One region of the Subtercola sp. YIM 133946 genome, then DNA from elsewhere that is predicted to be linked to it. Evidence: predicted binding sites of a transcription regulator. Region 1 holds the regulator's gene; the other holds the start of a gene.
What was found. The regulator HrcA, encoded in region 1, represses chaperone genes, less so after heat shock. The targets are predictions, from matches to a motif close to TTNGCACTCGNNNNNNNCGAGTGCNAA.
Positions count from the first base shown of each region.

Region 1 (11,495 bases):
GGGTGGTGAGGAGCAGCAGCTCTTCGAGGGTGGAGTGGCCGGCGGTCTGGGCCTGCGCCTCGGCCACCTGCGGGCAGAGCACGATGTCACCGAGCAGGCCGGGGGGCGTGGGAGCCTCCTCCGTACCGGGCCGCAGTTCGTCCATCGGGAAGCTGAGCACGTCGGTGGGGCCGGGTTCGTCCATCCACTGCACGTGCAGCTGCTCCATCGCGGCCTCGTCGACCAGCACGATCGCCAGTTCGGCGTCGGGATGCACGTGCAGCTGGTCGAGGGCGTAGGTCGACAACCGCAACAGCGCCTGCTCGTCGACCGGGATCGACGACTCGTTGTTGACTTCGATGCTCATGCGGGGTCTCCCTGGGTGGTGGCCGCGGATGGCGCGGTGGTCGGGGCGGCCGGCGCGGCCTGCGCGGCGGTCGGGGCGGCGGGCGCGGCCTGCGCGGCCGCCCGGCGGGCAGCCGCCTGCGCCCGGTTGGCCAGCTGCGTCTGCTCGTACCCGGTGTAGGCGTCGACGATCTGGCCGACGAGCGAGTGCCGCACCACGTCGGCGCTGGTCAGCGTGGCGAAGTGGATGTCGTCGATGCCGTCGAGCACCCCTCGCACGACCTGCAGACCGCTGGTGCCGACCGGCAGGTCGACCTGCGTGATGTCGCCCGTGACGACCATGTGCGAGCCGAAGCCCAGGCGGGTCAGGAACATCTTCATCTGCTCGGGCGTCGTGTTCTGCGCCTCGTCGAGCACGATGAACGAGTCGTTGAGGGTGCGGCCACGCATGTAGGCCAGCGGCGCCACCTCGATGGTGCCCGTCGCGAGGAGCTTCGGCACCACCTCGGGATCGAGCATCTCGTTGAGGGCGTCGAAGAGCGGCCGCAGGTACGGGTCGATCTTGTCGGTCAGCGAACCGGGCAGATAGCCCAGCCGCTCGCCGGCCTCGACCGCGGGCCGGGTCAGGATGATGCGGTTGACCTCTTTGCGCTGCAGGGCCTGCACGGCCTTCGCCATGGCGAGGTACGTCTTGCCGGTTCCCGCCGGGCCGATGCCGAACACGATGGTGTTCTCATCGATCGCGTCGATGTACTGCTTCTGCCCGAGCGTCTTGGCCCGAACCGTTCGGCCTCGGGCGCTCAGGATGGGCTGGCCGAGCGCGTCAGACGGGCTGGTCGTGCTGCCGGAGTCGAGCATCCGCGCCGACGCCGTCACCTCGATCTCGGTGAGCTCGTCGTTGCCGTTTCGCACCATCTCGACGAGCTCGTCGATCAGACGGTGCGCCGACTCGACATCGGCCTCGGGGCCCTGCAGGGTGATCTCGTTGCCCCGCACGTGCAGCCCCACCGTGGGGTACTGCTTCTCGACGAGGGTGACCAGCCGGTCTTGCGGGCCGAGCAGGCGCACCATGGCGAGCCCGTCGACGTGGATGACCGCGTCGGAGAGCGCGCCGCCGCCGCTCGGGTCTGCGCCGGCGCGCGCAGCGGCGCCACGACCGTTCGCTAACGACTCAGAACGTGGCAAGTGAACCCTCATCGCTCGCGGTGGTGCTGCCGCCGTCGGGCCAGGCGAGAACGTGGGCGTGCACGTGGAAGACGGTCTGCCCGGCCCCCTCGCCCGTGTTGAAGATGAGCCGGAAGTCGCTGCCCGCGTGTTCGGCGGCGACATCGTTCGCTATGGCGACCACCTCGGCGAGCAGCCCGGGGTCGCCCGCGGCCAGCTCGACGACGTTCGCATACTGTTCGGTCTTCGGCACCACCAGCAGGTGCACCGGCGCCTTGGGTGCCACGTCGGCGAACGCGATCACGCGCTCGGTCTCGGCCACGATGGTCGCCGGAATCTGACGCGCGACGATGCGGCTGAAGATGGAGGGCTCGGTTGAAGCTGGCATGTCGTCCATCTTAAGGTGAGCAGCTGACAGACCGCCCGGTCGTCACCACCGGCCCAGCAGCACGTTCAGCGCGGCGAGCCCCGCGGGCCCCGCCGACGAGGTGCGCAGGATGCCGGGCCCGAGCCGCACGGCGGTGGCGCCGGCCTTCGTCAGGTCGTCGAGCTCACGTTCGGCGATGCCGCCCTCGGGGCCCACGACCAGCACGAGGTCGGGCAGGGTGCTGTCGGGGTTCTGGGCGACGCCCTCCCCCGCGATGTCGCTCTGCGCGACGGCGGCGAGGTCGACAGAGCTGATCGGATGCTCGGCGGTGGGCTCGAGAATGAGCACCCGGGTGCGCTCGGCGAGGGCGACGAGCTCTTTCGTCGTGTGCAGCCCGCTCACCTCGGGCACCCACGCACGGATCGACTGTTTCGTCGCCTCGCGCACGACACTGCGCCAGCGGTCGATGCCCTTCGCGACCTTGTCGCCCACCCAGCGCGACACCGACCGTTCGGCCGCCCAGGGCACCACGCCGTCGATGCCGAGCTCGGTGGCCGCCTGGATGGCCAGTTCGTCGCGGTCGCCCTTGGCGAGCGCCTGCACGAGCCAGATCGAGAGCTCGGGCACCGGAACGTCGAGCACGTGCGTCACCGCGATGCTCAGCACGGTGCTCGAGACCGCGATGACGGGCCCGGTGACCATCAGCCCGCGGCCGTCGCCGATGGAGGTCTCCTCGCCGACGCGCAGCCGGTTCACCTTCACGGCGTGCTTCTGCTCGTCGCCGTGCAGCGAGACGACGTCAGAGACGTCGTGCGGAATGTCGCGCAGGTCTTCGCGCAGGTACAGCGAGGCCATCAGTTCAGAAAACGGTCGCGCAGCTTCGAGAACAGCCCCTGCTGGAACTGCCCGAGCGACGGGGCCGGGTACTTGTGGGCGGCTGCCAGCTGCTTGACCAGCTCTTTCTGCTTGTGGTCGAGCTTCGTCGGCGTCACCACCTGGATGCCGATCTTCAGGTCGCCCCGGCCGCCGCCGCGCAGCTTGGTCACACCGCGCGACTTGACCGTGACCACCTCAGAGCTCTGGATGCCCGCCTTCAGCTCGATCTCGACGTCGCCGTCGAGCGCGTTGACGGTGGTCGTGGTGCCGAGCACCGCGTCCCACATCTGCACCTCGAGGGTGCAGAGGATGTCGTCGCCGTTGCGGCTGAACACGTCGTGGTGCCGCACCTTCACCTCGAGGTAGAGGTCGCCCTGCGGGCCGCCCGCGGGGCCGACCTCGCCCTGGCCGGGCATCTGCAGGCGCAGGCCGGTGTCGACGCCGGCGGGGATGTCGACGGGAATGATGCGTCGCGCGCGGACGCGACCCTGGCCCTGGCAGGTGACGCAGGGCGCGGGGATGATCGTGCCGAAGCCGCGGCAGGTGCCGCACGGCGAGCTGGTCATCACATTGCCGAGCAGCGAGCGCACGGTGCGCGAGATCTGGCCGGTGCCGTGGCAGATGTCGCAGGTGACCTCAGAGGTGCCCGGCTGCGCGCACGAGCCGTGGCAGGTCTCGCAGATGACCGCTGTGTCGACCTCGAGGTCGCGGTGGGTGCCGAAGATGACCTCGCCGAGGTCGACCTCGACGCGCAGCAGGGCGTCCTGCCCGCGTTCGGCACGCGAGCGCGGGCCGCGCTGGCCGCCCTGCTGGCCGCCGAAGAACGTCTCGAAGATGTCGCCGAAGCCGCCGAATCCCTGGGCGCCTGCGCCACCGCCCCCGAAACCGGCCTGCGGGCCGCGATCGTAGCTCTGGCGCTGCCCGGGGTCGCTCAGCACGTCATAGGCGTGCGTCACCGCCTTGAAGCGCTCTTCGGCATCCGGGCTCGAGTTCACGTCGGGGTGCAGCTCGCGCGCGAGGCGACGGTACGCCTTCTTGATTTCATCAGCACTCGCGTCGCGTTCGACACCGAGTACGTCGTAGTGGTCAGCCACGAAGGGCCTCTCCTTTGCGTTTGGGTGGGTTGCCGGGCCGAAAGCGGATCACCGCTGCTGTTTCGACCACGAGATGATCACGATTCGCCGAGGCTCTTCGAGAGATAGCGGGCGACCGCGCGAACGGCCGCGATGTTGCTGGAGTAGTCCATGCGGGTGGGGCCGAGCACGCCGAGCCGGGCGACCGCGCCGCCCGCCGAGCTGTAACCGCTGGCCAGCACCGAGGTCTCGGCGAGGCCGAACGGAGCGTTCTCACGGCCGATGCTGATCGAGATGCCGTGCTCGTCGGCCTGCATCTCGCTGAACAGCCGCAGCAGAACAACCTGCTCTTCGACCGCCTCGAGCACCGGAAGGATGCTGCCGGCGAAGTCGCCCTCAGTGCGCACGAGGTTTGCGGCCCCCGCGATGATGAGCTTCTCCTGCCGGTTGGCGGTGACCTGCTCGGCCAGGGTGGCCGCGATGACGGCGACGGATACCCGGCGATCGGCCACGAACTGCTCGGTGAAGACGGCGAGCCTCGCGGCCGCCTCGTCGAGCCCCAGGCCGGAGACCGACGCATTGACGCGCGCCCGCACATCCGCGAGGAAGTCGTCGTCGGCAGCAACCGGAAGCTCGACGATGCGCTGTTCGACGTGGCCGGTGTCGGTGATCACCACGGTCAGCAGGCGGGTGGAGGTCAGTGCGACGAGTTCGATGTGGCGCACCTTCGCCTGCGACAGCGAGGGGTACTGCACCAGCGCGACCTGCTGGGTGAGCTGCGAGAGCAGCCGAACAGTGCGGGCGAGCACGTCGTCGAGGTCGACCGAAGAGCCGAGAAAGGTCTCGATGGCCTGCCGCTGGGCGGGCGACAGCGGTTTCAGGTCGGCCAGGTGGTCGACGAAGAGGCGGTAGCCCTTGTCGGTGGGAATGCGGCCCGACGAGGTGTGCGGGGCCACGATCAACTCTTCTTCTTCGAGCAGGGCCATGTCGTTGCGAATCGTGGCGGCCGACACCCCGAAGGAGTGCCTGTCGACGATCGACTTCGAGCCGACGGGCTCGCGGGAGGCCACATAGTCGTGCACGATCACGCGAAGCACTTCGAGGCTGCGTTCAGAGACCACTGCCGTTGCCTGCCTTCCTCGTGCCGGTGCTTAGCACTCCAGTGTTCAGAGTGCCAATTATATATCGGCCACCACGGCGTACGACTTTCGCCGAGTATCCGACACGCTGAGCAAATATCATTGCCTCAGGTCACAGGTCGGCATTATCTTGTGACCATGTCTGACCCCAACGAACCGCCGCCCTACCAGCCCGGCCCTGCGCCGGCCGCGGGCGCGCCCCTCTCGGCCGCCGACGACAAGCTCTGGGCGAGTCTGGCCCACTTCGGCAACATCATCCTGCTCGTTCCGGCCCTCATCATCTACCTCGTGTTCAAAGACCGCGGGCCGCTGGTGAACCAGGAGAGCAAGGAGGCCCTGAACTGGACGATCAACGTCACCGGCGTGATCGTCATCGTCAACATCCTCTCGGCCATCCTCGGCGTGATCCCGATTCTGGGGTTCGTTCTCGGCCTGCTGCTGACGCTCGTGTGGGTCGCGGTCTTGATTGTCAATCTCGTGTTCGCCATCATCGGTGGAGTACGGGTCAATGGCGGCGGCACCTATCGCTATCCGTTCAACTACCGGTGGATCAAGTAATCGAAAGGCACTGACATGACGAACGTACCTCCCACCCCGCCTCCGCCCCCGCCCGGGCAGCCGCCCGTCGGGCCACCGGTGCCACCCCAGGGGCCCCCGCCCGCAGGCCCTCCGCCCGTCGGCGGCTACGCGGCCCAGCCGCCCATGAGCCCCTCAGACCAGCGGCTCTGGGCCACGCTCATCCACGTCGGCGGCATCATCTTCGGCTTCCTGCCGGCGCTGATCGGCTACCTCGTGCTGAAAGACCGCGGCGAGTTCATTCTCGAACACACCAAGACGGCGCTGAACTTCCAGCTCACGATGCTCATCGCCTACGTCGTGGGCAGCATTCTGACGTTCCTCATCATCGGCATCTTCATCATCATCGCCGCGGGAATCATCGTGCTGGTCTTCAGCATCATCGCCGCCATCGCCGCCAACAAGGGCGAGCTGTACTACTACCCGAAGTGGTGCACGATCCAGTTCATCAAGTAGCGCTGCGGATGCCCGGCGGCGCCACCGCGCGACGCCCGGGCCGCGTCGCCGCACTCAGGTGAGGCGACGCACCACCGCATCGGCCAGAAGCCGCCCTCGCAGGGTCAGTTCAATCGACCCGGCGAAGGCGGCTTTCGCGTTCACCAGGCCGTCGGCGATCAGGCCGGCGACCTCGCGGCTCGCCTCGGGCCCGAGCGAGGCGATCGGCAACCCCGAACGGATGCGCGCCAGCAGCAGAACCCGCTCGATCTCGCGCGAGCCGGCGTCGGGCGTCTCGCGGCCCGCAGCCGGCGACACTCCGGCGAAGATGCGGTCGGCGTAGGCGGCCGGGTGCTTCACGTTCCACCAGCGGGTTCCGCCCACGTGGCTGTGGGCGCCGGGGCCGACGCCCCACCAGTCGTGGCCCTGCCAGTAGGCGAGGTTGTGGCGCGAACGGTACTCCGTCGCGGGGGTGGCCGGGCCGGTGAGCGCGTCGGCGGGCGGGGCGGCCACGCGCGGGATCGGTGCCGCCGAGGCGCGCGACCAGTTGCTCACCTCATACCACTCGTAGCCCGCGGCCCCGAGGCGGGCATCCACCAGCTCGTACATGTCGGCCTCGAGGTCGTCGTCGGGTTCGGGGTAGACGCCCGACCTGATCTGGCGGGCGAGTTTGGTGCCCTCTTCGACGATCAGCGCGTAGGCAGAGAGATGGTCGGGCTGCATGGCGATGGCGGCGTCGACCGAGCGGCTCCAGTCGTCGAGGCTCTCGCCCGGGGTGCCGTAGATGAGATCGACGCTGACCTGCAGCCCGGCATCCCGCGCCCAGCCGACGACCTGCGGCACCCGCTCGGGGTCGTGGGTGCGGTCGAGGGTCTGCAGCACGCGCGGCACGGCCGACTGCATGCCGAAGCTGACACGGGTGAACCCGGCGGCGGCGAGGTCGGCGAGATACCGGGCGTCGACCGAGTCGGGGTTCGCCTCGGTGGTGACCTCGGCCCCAGGGGCCAGGCCCCAGGTGTCGGCGACCGCGTGCAGCATCGAGACGAGCTGGTGGGCGGGCAGCAGGGTGGGGGTTCCGCCGCCGAAGAACACGGTCGAGACGGGGCGCGCATCGACGCCTGACCCTTCGAGCACGCCCGCGGCGAAGCCGACCTCGCGGATGGCCTGGCCCGCGTAGTCGAGCTGTTTCGCGCCACGCAGCTCGGTCGAGGTGTAGGTGTTGAAGTCGCAGTATCCGCAACGCACCCGGCAGAACGGAACGTGCAGGTACACGCCGAACGGATGCCCGTGCGAGAGCTCGGCCGTACCGGCCGGCAGCAGACCGTCGGGCGGGGCGGGGTCGCCGAGCGGCAGGGCGCTACCCACGGCGACGGCCCCGGGCATCCATTCGACGCGGCACAGCGGTCGCCGCGTCAGGCACGGGCGGGAAGCAGCGCACGCAGGTAGAGCTTGGTGGTCTTGCGTTGCTGCCAGCGCACGAGGGGGCCGGCCAGGCGGTAGTACCACGTGCTCGGCTTCGAGAAGCTGCGGATGGTCACCCACACCGAGTCGTCGGGCCGATGTTCGACCATGAAGCTCTCTTCGCCGATCTCGGGATGCCCGGGCAGGGTGCCGTAGGCGAAACCCACGCGGTGCTCGTCGCTGGTCACCGAGACCACGCGCACCGGGGCGACGAACCGCACCCCGACGACGTGCACCACGAGCTCGGCGGTGACCCCCGGCGCCACGTGAGGAGTGCCGTCTTCGGTGTAGACGTGCCCCTCGTCGAACTCGCGCGGGCCGACCGGGTTGCCGTCGACGTCGTAGACCAGCCCGGCGTAGTCGGACTCGCTCGACGGCGGCAGCTCGATGTTCTCGACGGCCAGGCCGCTGCCGCGCTGGATTCCCCAGGTGAGCACGGCTTCGGCGGCCGAATCGAACCGTTCGACGCCCGAGCCGAGCCGCACGGTAGCCTCGAACGGACGGAAGCCCTTCGGCGGGTAGTACATCAGGTCGTCGGCCTGGCTCGCGCCGATCGCCGCGTACGTCAGCGCCTGGCCGCTGTGCGTCTCGCGCGTTCGAATCTGTTCGCCTGCCATCGTTCCATTATCGACGACGGCGCCGCCGATGGCGCACCGGCCGTCTTGAGCGAATGTTCGTCGGTGATGTGATTGTCTGCGGTCTGCAGACATTACGAAGGTGAGGGGGTGCACATGACTGCAGTCGATTCGCCAGACGCCGAGTTGTTGGCGCTGTCTGCCGGCGGCGACGCCGAGGCCCTGCGCGCCATTCTGCGGCGGCACGCCCCCGCCGTCACGCGCTACGCCTGGGCTCTGGTGGCGAACGCAACCGATGTCGAGGAGGTCGTGCAAGACACCTTCGTGACCTGCTGGCGCAAAGCCGCCACGATCGTTCTGGCCGACCGTTCGCTGTTGCCCTGGCTGCTCGTCACGTGCCGCAACACGGCGCTGAACCTCAACCGGTCGAGGCTGCGGCACGCGGCCGGCCCGCTGCCCGATGAGATCGCCGCGCCAGAGAGCGACGACGAATCACGCGACCGGCTGAGGTGGGTGATGGCCGAGATGGAGGCCCTCTCGCCCCTCGACCGGCGCATCTGCGAGCTGTGCCTGATTGAGGGCCGCAGCTACGCCGAGGCCGCGCAGGCGACCGGCATCAGCGTCGGAGCCGTGCGACAACGGGTGGCACGATCGCGCACCCGGCTGCGAAAGGCGGTGACCGAGAATGAGAACTGACCCTCCCACCGGCGACGACTTCGATAGGATCATCGGCCGCATCACCGATGCCGTGATGGCCGAAGCGATCGTCACGCCGCAGGACGCGGCGCTACTGCCGGGGCCGGCGACCGAGGCTGCCGCCCGGCCGGCGACGACGGCGGGGTCGGCGGGATCGGCAACCGCACCCGGGCCGGCGACGACGGCGGTGCCCCGCCCGACAGACGTGCCTCGCCGCCGGGTCGGGCTGCGGGCCGCGGTCGTGGTGGTTCTCGTGCTGCTCGGCGTGGGCACGGCCGGCACCGCGCTGGCGCTCGGGCTGGGTACCTCGCTGTGGAACGTGGGCGCTCCGATCGCGACCGCGACCCCCAGCGACACCCCTTCCCCGAGTTCGACACCGACCGCGCCCGCATCGTCGGCGCCGCCGGCACCGTCTGTTCCTGCCGTCACCACCTCGCCGCAGACGTTCACCGCGCCGAGCTGGGGCTCCGGGGTGACGGCGGATGTGTCGGGGCTTGCTCCGAACACGCGGTACGCGGTGTCGATCGAGTCGCGGTATAGAGGTGAGTCGTCGACTCCCGACGGGTACTTCCCTGTGCTCAGCTCGCCCGCACCGCTGACCACAGACGGCTCGGGCAGAGCGTCGATCACCTTCACGCCCGACACCTTTCCGCAGAACTTCACACACAGCGGCGAGAGCGGCTTTCTCTTGGGCAGCTACCTCAGGGTCGACGCCGGCGACGGCCCGGCACCGGAGTCGCCCTCAGACGGCTCGACGACCGGAATCGCCGAACCCGTGGCGCTGAGCGAGCCGCTGTCGATCGCGTTCCTGCCCATCGACGACGTCACGGCCGACGTGCAGGCCTGCGTCGAGCCCGAGCAGCTGGTTGCGGGGCAGGCCGGCCTGCCGGTGACATTCTCCGGACTGCTGCCGGGCGAGTGGGTGGAGCTGCGCGGTGTGCAGACCGACGGTGGAACCGGCTACAGCTTCGACGGCCGCGGCGCTGCCGACGACTCAGGGCACGCGACGATCATCATGAACGGAAACACCGCCGAGTATCCCGTCGCCCCCTCCAGTGCGATCGCCCCGAGCGTGTGGCAGATCGCCTGGTCGGCCAACTTCAGGGTCACGCCGCCCGACGGTCAGTACGACGGTACCCTGCCGGTGACGATCGGCGGGTGCGCCGCCGGCTGACGAGGGGCTACTTGTCTTTCTTGCTCTCGGTGTCGCCGCTCAGGGCGGCGATGAACGCCTCCTGCGGGACCTCGACGCGGCCCACCATCTTCATGCGCTTCTTGCCCTCCTTCTGCTTCTCGAGCAGTTTGCGCTTGCGGGTGATGTCACCGCCGTAGCACTTGGCCAGAACGTCTTTGCGCATGGCGCTGATCGACTCGCGAGCGATGATGCGCGCGCCGATGGCGGCCTGGATGGGCACCTCGAACTGCTGGCGCGGAATGAGCTTCTTCAGCCGCTCGGTCATCAGCACGCCGTAGGCGTAGGCCTTCTCGCGGTGCACGATGGCGCTGAACGCGTCGACGGCCTCACCCTGCAGCAGAATGTCGACCTTGACCAGGTCGGCAACCTGCTCGCCGATGGGCTCGTAGTCGAGGCTGGCGTAGCCCTGCGTGCGGCTCTTCAGGTGGTCGAAGAAATCGAAGACGATCTCGCCCAGCGGCATCCTGTAGTGCAGCTCGACGCGGTCGGTGCCCACGTACTCCATGCCGTCGAGGGTGCCGCGGCGGCCCTGGCAGAGCTCCATGATGGTGCCGACGTAGTCTTTGGGCGCGAGGATCGACGCCTTCACCATCGGCTCGCTGACACTGGCGATCTTTCCGCCGGGAAACTCGCTCGGGTTGGTGACCGTGACGCTCTTCTTGTCGTCGGTGGTCACCTCGTAGATCACGCTCGGCGCGGTGGCGATGAGGTCGAGGCCGAACTCGCGTTCGAGGCGTTCGGTGATGATCTCGAGGTGCAGCAGGCCGAGAAAACCGCAGCGAAAACCGAAGCCGAGAGCAACGGAGGTCTCAGGCTCGTAGACGAGTGCGGCATCCGACAGCTTGAGCTTGTCGAGGGCCTCGCGCAGGTTCGGGTAATCGCTGCCGTCGATCGGGTAGAGGCCGGAGAACACCATCGGCTTGGGCTCGCTGTAGCCCTTCAGAGCGACGGTGGCGGGCTTGCTGAACGTGGTGACGGTGTCGCCCACCTTGCTGAGCCTCACGTCTTTGACGCCCGTGATGAGGTAGCCGACCTCACCGACTGCGAGCCCCTTCGACGGCGTCGGTTCGGGCGAGCTGACGCCGATCTCGAGCACCTCGTGGGTCGACTTGGTGCTCATCATCATGATCTTCTCGCGCGGCGTGAGCTTGCCGTCGATCATGCGCACATACGTGACGACACCGCGGTAGGCGTCGTACACCGAATCGAAGATCATGGCGCGGGCAGGGGCGTCGATGTCGCCCTTCGGTGCCGGGATGCTCGCCACCACCAGGTCGAGCAGCTCTTCGACGCCCATGCCTGTCTTGCCGCTGACCCGCAGAACGTCTTCGGCCCTGCCGCCGATGAGGCCCGCGAGCTCTTCGGCGTACTTGTCGGGGTCGGCCGCCGGCAGGTCGATCTTGTTCAGCACCGGGATGATCGTGAGGTCGTTGTCGAGGGCCAGGTAGAGGTTGGCGAGGGTCTGCGCCTCGATGCCCTGTGCGGCATCCACCAGCAGGATGGCGCCCTCGCAGGCCGCCAGCGAGCGGCTCACCTCATAGGTGAAGTCGACGTGCCCGGGGGTGTCGATCATGTTGAGGGCGTACGTCGTGCCGTCGAGCTGCCAGGGCATGC
Region 1 is NZ_JAZHPE010000015.1:42,232-53,726, forward strand. It holds gene ybeY (rRNA maturation RNase YbeY) at 1-346, opposite strand, end outside; gene V3W46_RS04785 (PhoH family protein) at 343-1,521, opposite strand; gene V3W46_RS04790 (HIT domain-containing protein) at 1,496-1,876, opposite strand; gene V3W46_RS04795 (16S rRNA (uracil(1498)-N(3))-methyltransferase) at 1,919-2,710, opposite strand; gene dnaJ (molecular chaperone DnaJ) at 2,710-3,825, opposite strand; gene hrcA (heat-inducible transcriptional repressor HrcA) at 3,903-4,925, opposite strand; gene V3W46_RS04810 (DUF4870 domain-containing protein) at 5,082-5,501, shown strand; gene V3W46_RS04815 (DUF4870 domain-containing protein) at 5,517-5,975, shown strand; gene V3W46_RS04820 (coproporphyrinogen-III oxidase family protein) at 6,030-7,319, opposite strand; gene V3W46_RS04825 (DUF1990 family protein) at 7,367-8,032, opposite strand; gene V3W46_RS04830 (RNA polymerase sigma factor) at 8,147-8,686, shown strand; gene V3W46_RS04835 (hypothetical protein) at 8,676-9,860, shown strand; gene lepA (translation elongation factor 4) at 9,868-11,495, opposite strand, start outside.

Region 2 (11,495 bases), on a different contig from region 1:
GGGTCTGCAACGCACCGAGCGACCCCATGCCGCGGTAGCTCTTGAACTGCTTGCCATTGACGAACACGAGGTCGCCCGGGCTCTCATCGCAGCCGGCCAGCAGCGAACCGAGCATCACCGTGTCGGCGCCGGCGACCAGCGCCTTCGCGATGTCGCCGGAGTACTGCAGGCCGCCGTCGGCGATGACCGGCGTGCCGGTCTCGCGCGCAGCGAGCGACGCCTCGTACACGGCAGTCACCTGCGGCACGCCCACGCCCGCGACGACGCGGGTGGTACAGATCGAGCCGGGGCCCACACCCACCTTGATGGCGTCGACACCGGCGTCGATGAGCGCCTGGGCGCCCGACCGGGTGGCGACGTTGCCGCCGATGATCTCCACCCCGGCGGCTGCCGGGTCTGACTTCAGACGACGCACGATGTCGAGCACACCGGCGCTGTCGCCGTTGGCGGTGTCGACCACGAGCACATCGACGCCGGCATCCACCAGCGTCATCGCGCGCTCCCATGCGTCGCCGAAGAAGCCGATGGCCGCGCCGACTCGCAGGCGGCCCTCCTCGTCTTTCGTAGCGTTCGGGTACTTCTCACTCTTGTCGAAGTCTTTGACGGTGATCAGTCCGCGCAGCCGGCCCTCGCCGTCGACGAGCGGCAGCTTCTCGATCTTGTACTGGGCGAAGATCGCGATGGCGCCGTCGGGGTCGATGCCCACGGGAGCGGTGATGAGGGGGGCCTTCGTCATGACGTCGCGCACCAGGGTGGTGCTCTTCTCCCAGGCCGAGACGAAGCGCATGTCGCGGTTGGTGATGATGCCCACGAGGATGCCCGACTCGTCGACCACGGGCAGCCCCGACACACGGAACTGGCCGCACAGGGCGTCGGCGTCGGCGACGGTCGCGTCGGCGCGGGTCGTCACGGGGTTCGTGATCATGCCCGACTCGCTGCGCTTCACCTTGTCGACGTTCGCGGCCTGGTCGTCGATCGAGAGGTTGCGGTGGATGACGCCGAACCCGCCCTGGCGTGCCATGGCGATGGCCATGCGCGACTCGGTCACCGTGTCCATCGCCGACGAGAGCAGCGGCGCCTGCAGGCTGATCTTCTTGGTCAGACGCGACGTCGTGTCGGCCTCACTCGGGATCACGTCGGTGTGGCCGGGCAGCAGCATCACATCGTCGTAGGTGAGCCCGATGAATCCGAACGGGTCGTTCTGTTCCATGTGATTTCTTCTCTCGTTTGCCGGCGCGAGCGACATCTTAACTACCGTGCCAATTCTAACGGCGTGATGTGGGCTCATATTCCGTAGCCGCTCGAAACACGACCGACACAAACGCCTTATAACGTAAGCTCACTTGCAACTCGAAGAGCCCAAAGACGTGCGCTCGTTCCCGGAGGTTAAAACTTGACGACACTCGTAGTGCCGCGAAGGCCCGACGGCCGCGCCAGACTGTGGCGCCTCGCTGCCACGCTCATGCTGGCGATCGTGGCGATCATCACAATGGTGAGCCTCAGCGCATCGCCGGCCGAAGCGGCCACCGCAGCCCCGACGGCCGCCTGCGCGACCGACCCGGCCACGGGCTGCCTCCAGGGCACCATCAAGCTGCCGAACGGCGATCCCGCCGTCGGCATCAAGCTGGAGGTCAAGGGCGGCGATCTCGACACGACGATCACGACCGGCGACGACGGCAAGTGGAGCCAGGCGATCACGGTCGCCGGGCCCTACACGATCACGCTCGACACCACCTCGATTCCCGACGGCGCCGTGCTCGACTCGGCCGCCAAGAATCCTGCGACGGTCACCGGTGCGCTGAACAAGAACGTCGGGTTCGTCTTCAAGATCGTCGGTGGCACCACCGCGGCCGACGGCACAACCACGCAGACGCCGACCACCGACAGCGGCACCGGCATCTCGTTCGACCGCTTCGCCCAGCAGTTCGTCTCGGGCATCCGGCTCGGCCTGCTGCTGGCGCTGGCCGCGGTCGGCCTGTCGCTCATCTTCGGCACGACGGGCCTGTCGAACTTCGCGCACGGCGAGCAGGTGACCCTCGGCGGGTTGCTCGCCTACCTGTTCGCGAACGTGCTCGGCCTGAACCTGATTCTGGCGGCGATCATCTCGGTGGTCATCTGTGCTGCAACGGGCTACTTCCAAGACGCGTGGATCTGGAAACCGCTGCGCAAGCGGGGCCTCGGCACGACACAGCTGATGATCGTGACGATCGGGCTCTCGATCGCGCTGCAGTACACGTTCCAGTACTTCCTCGGGGCGTCGACCGTTCGCATCGACCAGGCCAACCCGGTGGTCATCGACCTCGGCCCGGTCACGCTCTCGTCTCAGTCGCTCATCTCGATGGGCATCGCGGTGGTCATCATCGCCGCCGTCGGCTGGGTGCTGGTGAAGACCCGCATCGGCCGCGCGACCCGCGCCGTGTCAGACAACCCGGCCCTGGCCGCTGCGTCGGGCATCGACGTCGACCGCATCATCCGCCTCGTCTGGACCTCGGCGACCGCTCTGGCGGGCCTCTCGGGCGTGCTGCTCGGCCTCGTGCTCAACGGCGTCAACTGGCAGACCGGTCTGCAGCTGCTGCTGCTCATGTTCGCCGCCATCACCCTCGGTGGCCTCGGTACCGCGTTCGGCGCCCTCGCCGGCGCCATGATCATCGGCCTGGTGGTCGAACTGACCAACCTCGTGCTGCCCGGCGACTTCAAGTACGCCACGGCACTCATCATCCTGATTCTGGTGCTGCTCGTCAGGCCGCAGGGTATCTTCGGGCGCCGAGAGCGCATCGGTTAGAAGGGCTGCACTCATGGATCAACTGCTGCAAACGCTGTACGCAATTTTCAATTCGGCGATCTCGCCCCAGACCGCTGCCCTCGCGATCGCGGCCATCGGCCTCAACATCCACTTCGGTTACACCGGGCTGCTGAACTTCGGCCAGGCCGGGTTCATGCTGATCGGGGCATATGGGTTCGCCATCTCGATCATCGGCGGTCTGCCAATCATCCTCGCCATCATCATCGCCCTCGTGGCGGCGCTGGTGTTCGCGCTCATCCTCGGTATCCCCACGCTGAAGCTGCGGGGCGACTACCTGGCCATCGTCACGCTGTCTGCCGCTGAGATCGTGCGGATGATCGGGCGTTCGTCTCTGCTCACGAACGTGACCGGCGGCTCGAACGGCATCACCGGCAACGAGTACCGCAGCCCCTTCACCGACCTGTCGTTCTTCGGCAACGGGCACATCGACCTCGGCCCGTTCAGCTACGACGCCACCGGATCGAACGGCTGGTGGTTCATCGCCACGGCGTGGTTCGTGGTCGCTGTGCTCTGCCTCTTCGTGTGGGCCATCATGCGCAGCCCGTGGGGCCGCGTGCTGCGCGGCATCCGCGAAGACGAAGACGCCGTGCGCAGCCTCGGCAAGAACGTCTACAGCTACAAGATGCAGGCGCTGATCCTCGGTGGTGTCATCGGTGCGATCGCCGGCATCGTGTACATCCTGCCGGCCTCACTGCAGGCCGACAGCATGGGCCGCTCGATGACATACTTCATCTTCACCGCGCTGCTGCTCGGTGGCGCCGCGACCGTGTTCGGCCCTGTGCTCGGCGCCATCGTGTTCTTCGCGATCAGGCTGTTCGTGCAGGGCATCGCGGGCCAGTTCATTCCCGCGAGCATCATGAACGGCCAGCAGACCGAGCAGTTCGCCTGGATCGTCATCGGCGTCATGCTCATGCTCGTCGTGATCTTCAGGCCGCAAGGTATTCTCGGCAACAAGAAGGAGCTGAGCTTCGATGTCAAGTGACGTACCCACCACCACCAGCACGATGACCGTGGCCGGCGCCGCCGCCAAGGCGAGCGTCGCCGAGGTCGCGGCCGTGCCGGGCGTCTCGAAGCCCGACCCGATTCTCACCGTCGACCATGTCACCCGGCGCTTCGGCGGCATGACGGCGGTCGACGTGAACCACCTCGAGGTTCAGCGCGGCATCATCACCGCCCTGATCGGCCCGAACGGCGCCGGCAAGACCACGTTCTTCAACCTGATCACCGGCTTCGACAAGCCGAGTTCGGCCCCGAAGCTGATCGGCGGCCCGAAGGCCGGCGAGGCCGCGAAGTCGACCTTCAACGGTCGCGACGTGGGCAACACCGGCGCCACCAAGGTGGCGAAGATGGGCATGGTCCGCACCTTCCAGCTCACCAAGGCGCTGTCGAAACTCACCGTCATCGAGAACATGCGGCTCGGGGCGAAAGACCAGCCCGGCGAGAACCTCTTCGTCTCGGTCATCAAGCCCCTCTGGGCCAAGCGCGAGGCCGAGATCACGGCCAAGGCCGAAGAACTGCTCGCACGCTTCAAGCTGCTCGAGAAGAAAGAGGACATGGCGGGCAGCCTGTCGGGCGGCCAGAAGAAGCTGCTCGAGATGGCGCGGGCGCTGATGAGCGACCCGGTCATGATCATGCTCGACGAGCCCATGGCCGGCGTCAACCCCGCGCTGACGCAGTCGCTGCTCGGGCACATCCAGGCACTGCGAGACGAAGGGATGACCGTTCTCTTCGTCGAGCACGACATGCACATGGTGCGGCACATCTCCGACTGGGTGGTCGTCATGGCCGAGGGCAAGGTCGTCGCAGAGGGCCCATCGGGCACCGTGATGGACGACCCCGCCGTCATCGACGCCTACCTCGGTGCGCACCACAACACCGACCTGGGCGACGACTCGCTGCTGACCGACGAGGTCGCAGAAGAGCTCGCCGCCGAAGTGCAGAACGAAGAGCTCACGGAAGGTGAGACCAAAGCATGACCGACACACTCCCCGCCTCAGGCGCAACCGAGACCCGGGTTCCGGTGATGCAGGCGACCGACCTGGTCGCCGGCTACCTGCCGGGCATCAACATCCTCAACGGCTGCAACCTCGACGTGTACCCCGGCGAACTCATCGGCATCATCGGACCGAACGGTGCCGGCAAGTCGACGCTGCTGAAGGCTCTGTTCGGCCTGGTGAACGTGCGCTCAGGCTCCGTGACGCTGAAGGGTGAGAACATCACCGGCCATAAGGCCAACAAGCTCGTACAGGCCGGCGTGGGCTTCGTGCCGCAGAACAACAACGTCTTTCCGTCGCTCACCATCGAAGAGAACCTGCAGATGGGCCTCTTCCTGCGCCCCAAGATGCTCAAGGAGCGCCTCGCCGCGATCTTCGACATCTTCCCCGTGCTCGCCGACCGTCGTGGCCAGCGGGCGGGATCGCTCTCGGGCGGTGAGCGCCAGTCGGTCGCCATGGCCCGCGCGCTCATGATGGATCCGTCGGTGCTGTTGCTCGACGAGCCCTCCGCGGGCCTGTCGCCCGTGCGGCAGGACGAGACGTTCATCCGCACCCGCCGCATCAACAAGACCGGCGTCTCGATCATCATGGTCGAGCAGAACGCCCGCCGCTGCCTGCAGATCTGCGACCGCGGCTACGTGCTCGACCAGGGCCGCAACGCCTACACCGGCACAGGCCGCGAACTGGCCGACGACCCCAAGGTCATCGAGCTCTACCTCGGCACCCTCGCCAAAGACGTCGAGGAGGAGACGGGTCACGACGCTCCAGGCGCCATCTGACACTCGTCTCTCTGCCACGAAAGGGCCCCGCCGGTCATCCGGTCGGGGCCCTTCGTTCGTGCTGCGTCGCGCGCTCTGCCCGCCTGCGGCAGGCACGAAGAAGCCCCCCGCCCGGATGACCGGGCGGGGGGCTTCGTGCGTGTCAGTCACGCGAGCGGAACTCCCTAGTAGGAGGTCTCACCTTCGATGGCCGACTGGAACTGAGGAACGTTGCTCGAGTCGAACTTGTAGATGCCGATGAAGGCACTGGAGGGCTCGTTGTGCGAGTTGAACGGACCGATGCCGGCCTGGCCGGTGTACTGGATCTCGGTACCGGCAGAGACCAGCGGGGCGCACTCGGCGTACGAGGCGCACTTGGTGCCACCGTTCGCACCGGAGACAGCAGCCAGCTGCGCGTTCAGGTCTGCCGAGACGTTCGACTTGGCCTTCAGGGCCGCCAGAGCGGTCAGGATGGTCGCGTCGTACGACTCAGGAGCGTACGAGAAGTCGTTCAGCGAGGCGTTCTGCGTGCTCTGGTACCAGTCGGTCAGCTGCTTCTGGAACTCGGTGCTGGGGTGAGCACCGGGGATCGTGCCCTGGGCGTTCGTCAGCGTGCCGGCCTGGAAGTCTTTGCTGTAGTCGGCGGTGTTGCCGTCTGACATGTAGACCTTCGACATGTCCCAGCCCTGCGCAACGAGCTCAGGAACGATCGACTTGGTCTCGTCGAACGCCAGGATGACGATCGCGTCGGGCTGGGTTGCCAGCGCGGCGGTCACTTCAGCCGAGAACGTGGTCTGGCCGGGAGGGAACTCCTGGCCGGCGCCGGTGGCACCGTAGACGACGGTTCCGCCTGCGGCTTCGATGCTCTTCTGCGTGAAGTCGCGGAGACCGGTACCGTACGAGTCGTTGAAGACCAGGAAGGCGACCTTCGAGTTGCCGTCACCGGTGATGAGCGAACCGAGCGCTGAACCCTGAACCGAGTCCGGCGGAGCGGTGCGGTAGTAGAACGGACCGTAGCCCGACAGCTTGGCCGACGTGTTGGCCGGCGAGATCTCAGTGATCTTGGCCGACGCGAAGGCGTCGACGACGTTCAGCGAGACGCTCGACGAGGCAGCACCGATGGCGACCGACGGCTTGGCCGCGATCAGCTTCTGGGCCGAGGCGGTCGAGACGCTGAGGTCGGTCGAGTCACCCGAGTCGGTGGCGAGGATACAAGCCTGCTTGCCGTCGACACCACCGGCGGCGTTGATGTCTGAGACCGCGAGGCCGACACCGGCCTGCTCCGGCGGGTTCAGGTAGGCGAGGCTACCCGTGATGGGGAGGATGGTACCGACGACCAGGTTGTTGGCGGTCGAGGCATCGCTCGCGCAGTCGGCCTCTGAGGCCGACGCCGACGACGACGCCGAAGAAGACGGAGTTGAGCTGCCACCGGAGGCACAGCCGGAAAGCATGATGGCAATGATGCCTGCTCCAGCCAGAATCGACGTCCGGAGGGCATACTTGGATTTGATCATCCTGTGAACCCTTTCATTGTGCTCGCGAGCCAGGCACCTCCGGGCGGAGGCACCCTCGCGTTCATTAGGGTCAAACCTAGGGTTTCTATGTTTCGAGTGTGTTTTCTGAGTGTGCCGTGCGAATATCGTTAGCAATTCGTAACCCGTCGCCCCGACGGTTTCTGCGAGCCTGACGCAGCAGGTCGACCGACAGGATGATCAGCGCCAGCCACACGAGCGCGAACCCCGCCAGGCGTTCCGGCGGCATCGGCTCGCCGAGCAAAAACACCCCGATGATGAACTGCATGATCGGGGTCAGGTACTGGATGAAGCCCATGTAGGTCAGCGGCAGCCGCTTCGACGCTGACGCGAACAGCAGCAGCGGAACGGCGGTGACCACCCCCGCACCCACCAGTGCCGCCGTGTGCCACGGGTCACCGTGACCGAACGTGATGCCGGTGGTCGCCCCGACCACGCAGAGCTGCACGACCACGATCGGCACGAGCCACAGCGACTCGAGGGTGAGCCCGTTGACGGCGTCGATGCGCGGCCCGACCTGTTTCTTGACGAGGCCGTAGAGGCCGAACGAGAACGCGAGGATGAGCGCGATCCACGGCGGCGCCCCGTAGCCGACCGCCAGCACGACGACGGCCACGCCGCTGATGCCGAGTGCCACCCACTGCGCGACGCGCAGCTTCTCGTGCAGCAGGAAGACGCCGAGCAGAATCGTGACGATCGGATTGATGAAGTAGCCGAGCGAGGCCTCGACGACCTGGCCGCTGGTCGTCGCCAGCACGTACGTCTGCCAGTTGACGTAGATCAGCACACCCGCGACGCCCATCACGAGGATGAGCCGCGGTTCGCGGAAGACGCTGCCGAAGCTGCGCCAGCGCCGCACGGCGGTGATCAGCACCGCACAGAAGACGAGCGAGAAGATGACCCGCCAGGCGACGATCTCGAACGCCGACGAGGGCGCGAGCGCGAGGAAGTAGATGGGCAGCAGGCCCCAGATGAGATAGGCTCCGACGGCGAACAGAGCGCCGGAGCCGACGCCCGCGCTCGGCGGGGCCGATTCAACAGAAGAAGGCCCGGGCAGGTTCTGCCCGGGCCTTCTCAGTGAACTCACTATCGAACGATAACAGCCAGAACGTCGCGAGCAGACAGCACGAGGTACTCTTCGCCCGCGTACTTGACCTCGGTTCCGCCGTACTTCGAGTACAGAACCTTGTCGCCGACGGCGACGTCGAGCGGCACGCGATTGCCGTTGTCGTCGATGCGGCCGGGGCCGACAGCTTCGACGACGCCCTCCTGCGGCTTCTCTTTGGCCGTGTCAGGAATGACGAGACCAGACGCCGTGGTCGTTTCTGCTTCGACCTGCTTGATAACGATGCGATCCTCGAGCGGCTTGATGGAGACCGACACTGTTGACCTCTTCTTTCTTCGGTTCAAAAGTCACTTTGTTGGCACACTCACACTGAGAGTGCTAATCCGAGTTTAGGGGTCGGGTTGGCACTCGGTCAACCTGAGTGCCAATGCGTGACGGCTGCCGTCTAAACTGACGCCATGGAGAGAACCGACCTCGAGCTGCTGATGACGGCCGAGGGGCTGCGGTTGCTCGACTCGCTGCCGCCGTACACCGACGGGTCGACGATCGTGCGGTCGGTGGCGGCGCTGCGCAAGCAGGGCCACTCGGCCGGGCTGGTCGGCGCCGTGATGACCCAGGCCCGGCTGCGCGCCAAAGCCGCTCAGAAGTTCGGCCCGTTCGCCGAACGGATGCTCTTCACCGAGTCGGGCCTCGAACAGGCCACTCGGCTGAGCGTCGCCGCCCTGCACGCCGGCCGGTTCCGTGACGCCGGGGTGACGAGCGTGGCCGACCTCGGCTGCGGAATCGGCGCCGACGCGCTCGCCTTCGCCGCCATCGACCTGACCGTGACCGCCGTCGAACGCGACGAGGTCACCGCCGCGATCGCGGCCTACAACCTCGCCCCGTTCGCGTCGGCGACTGTCGTGCACGGCAGCGCAGAGACCTTCGACCGGCAGAGCGTCGAGGGGCTGTACCTCGACCCCGCTCGGCGCACCGCGGGCCACACGAACACCGCGCGCCTCACCGACCCGGCCGACTTCAGCCCGTCGCTCGACTTCGTCTTCGATGTCGCCCGTGAGCAGCCGACCGGCGTGAAGCTCGGTCCGGGGCTCGATCGCGAACTGCTGCCCGACGACGCCGAGGCGCAGTGGGTGTCGGTCGACGGGCAGGTGGTCGAGACAGGGCTGTGGTTCGGCACAGTGGCCCGGCCGGGCATCCGTCGTTCGGCGCTCGTCATCAGGGGGTCTGCGCGCCACGAGCTGACAGCGGCCGCCGACAGCGACAACGTCGACCAGGGCCCCCTCGCGGGTTACCTCTACGAACCCGACGGCACTGTGATTCGGGCACGGCTCATCGGCGACCTGGCTCGCAGCCTCGGCGCTCACCTGGTGTCGTCGCAGATCGCCTACCTGACGTCAGACGCGCTGGTGCCGACACCGTTCGCCTCGGCGTTCCGGGTGCGCGAGATGCTGCCGTTCAACGTGAGCAGCCTGAAGCGCGAGCTGCGCGCCCGCAACATCGGCAGCCTCGAGATCAAGAAGCGCGGCGTCGACGTCGATCCGGCGACCCTGCGCCCGCGGCTCGCGCTGCAGGGAGCCGAGCGGGCGACGCTGTTCGTGACGCGCAGCGAGGGCCGGCACGTGGCCATCCTCGCCGACCGCCTGCCCTGACCGAAGGCCTGGCCGGCCGACGACCCGGAACGTGCGGGCGGCCGGGCACAGCAGCGGCGCGGAGCCGAAGCCCCGCGCCACGCGGTCACGCCGCCGGCTCGCGCCGGTGAGGCGTCAGTAGCTGTAGCTGTACGCCGAGTTGAACCCCACGACGATCCACACGATGAACAGGATGATCAAGACGATCGACAGCGCGATGCCGGCGAACCCCGTGATGATCGCCGTCAGCCAGAAGCCCTTCGCCGCCGGCTCCTTCTTGCGGCCCAGGAAGCCGAGAACGATGCCGGCCACCGAGAAGATGAAGCCGCCGATGCCCCAGCTGAAGATCGAGATCAGCAGGCCGAGAATACCGGCGATCATGCCGATGATGCTCAGAATGGGCGAGCGAGCGCCGGTGGAGGCGGCGTAACCGGGAGCACCGTAGCCGGGCGCCCCGTACTGCGGAGCACCGTAGCCGGGCGCGGCCGGCGCCGCCGGGGCACCGTAGTTCGGGGCGGCGGGAGCACCATAGTTCGGCGCCGGGGGCGCCGGGGGCGCCGCGTAGGTCGGAGCAGCCGGCGGGGCCGGAGCCTCATACGTCGGCGCGGGCGGTGCCGGTGGTGCCGGTGGCTGCACCGGCGGCGGCGTGGGCTGGGTGGGCGCAGCGGGCGGAGCCGTCGGCGGCACCCCGGGCGCCGGAGTCTCCGGTGGGGTGTCAGACGCCGCGGGCGGCACGGGCGCCGAGGGCGGCGTCTGCTCGGGTGAACCCGAACCTGCCGGTGTGTTTGGATCGGTCATGATGACCCTTCCTTCCGATTGTTCCTGAACGAATGCGCTGAACTAGCTCCGAGCCTAGCGAGCCGTGCCGTGCCGACGGCAGCCCCCACGCCCGGTGAGCGGTGAGTCAATAGGTTGTGACGGTGGTCGAGCTCGCCGCCACCGCGATGACGACGATCACCAGAATGATGCCGATGATGAGCTCGATGAAGCCGATCACGATGCCGGCGAGGGCCAGCCCGCGGCCGCTCTCGCCCGTGCGCTTGATCTGGCTGAGGGCGACGAAGCCGAGCACGATGCCGATGATCGTGAACCCGACGATCGACACCACCAGCGATACGATCGCGAGCACATTGGTGCGGGGGGCGACGGGCCCAGAGGCGGCGCCGTACGGGGCAGGTGTGGTCATGACAGATCTCCTTGTGACGAAATCGCCGTTGAGGCGGCGCGCCCATAGTGACAGCGTTCGTGACGTTGTGTCAACGTCTGCGACACACGACGACACAGCTGCTATGGCGTCAGAGAACGTGCACCTCGGTGACCGGCAGCGTGGAGTCTGCACCGAAGTCGAGACCCGACGGCCGAGCACCGCGCATGATGAGCTGGGCGCCCAGGGCGGCGATCATCGCACCGTTGTCGGTGCATAGCGCGAGCGGGGGTATCCGCAGCGTCACGCCGGCCGCGGCGCAGCGCTCTTCGGCGAGTGCCCGGATGCGCGCATTCGCGACGACGCCTCCGCCGAGCAGCAGCCGCGGCACGCCGAAGTCGCTGCAGGCCGCCAGCGCCTTCGTGATCAGCACGTCGGCCACCGCTTCGCGAAAGCTCGCGGCCACATCGGCCAGCGGAATCTCTTCACCCCGGTCGCCGCGCGCCTCCACCCAGCGGGCGACCGACGTCTTCAGCCCAGAGAACGAGAAGTCGTAGCGGTGGGCGGCCA
Region 2 is NZ_JAZHPE010000017.1:68,032-79,526, reverse strand. It holds gene guaB (IMP dehydrogenase) at 1-1,210, opposite strand, end outside; gene V3W46_RS06670 (branched-chain amino acid ABC transporter permease) at 1,394-2,782, shown strand; gene V3W46_RS06665 (branched-chain amino acid ABC transporter permease) at 2,796-3,785, shown strand; gene V3W46_RS06660 (ABC transporter ATP-binding protein) at 3,775-4,779, shown strand; gene V3W46_RS06655 (ABC transporter ATP-binding protein) at 4,776-5,576, shown strand; gene V3W46_RS06650 (ABC transporter substrate-binding protein) at 5,741-7,069, opposite strand; gene rarD (EamA family transporter RarD) at 7,155-8,165, opposite strand; gene groES (co-chaperone GroES) at 8,174-8,470, opposite strand; gene V3W46_RS06635 (class I SAM-dependent methyltransferase) at 8,612-9,802, shown strand; gene V3W46_RS06630 (hypothetical protein) at 9,917-10,579, opposite strand; gene V3W46_RS06625 (DUF4190 domain-containing protein) at 10,686-10,967, opposite strand; gene tsaD (tRNA (adenosine(37)-N6)-threonylcarbamoyltransferase complex transferase subunit TsaD) at 11,077-11,495, opposite strand, start outside.
Region 2: the regulator HrcA is predicted to act here: its motif matches at 8,555-8,581, upstream of groES (co-chaperone GroES).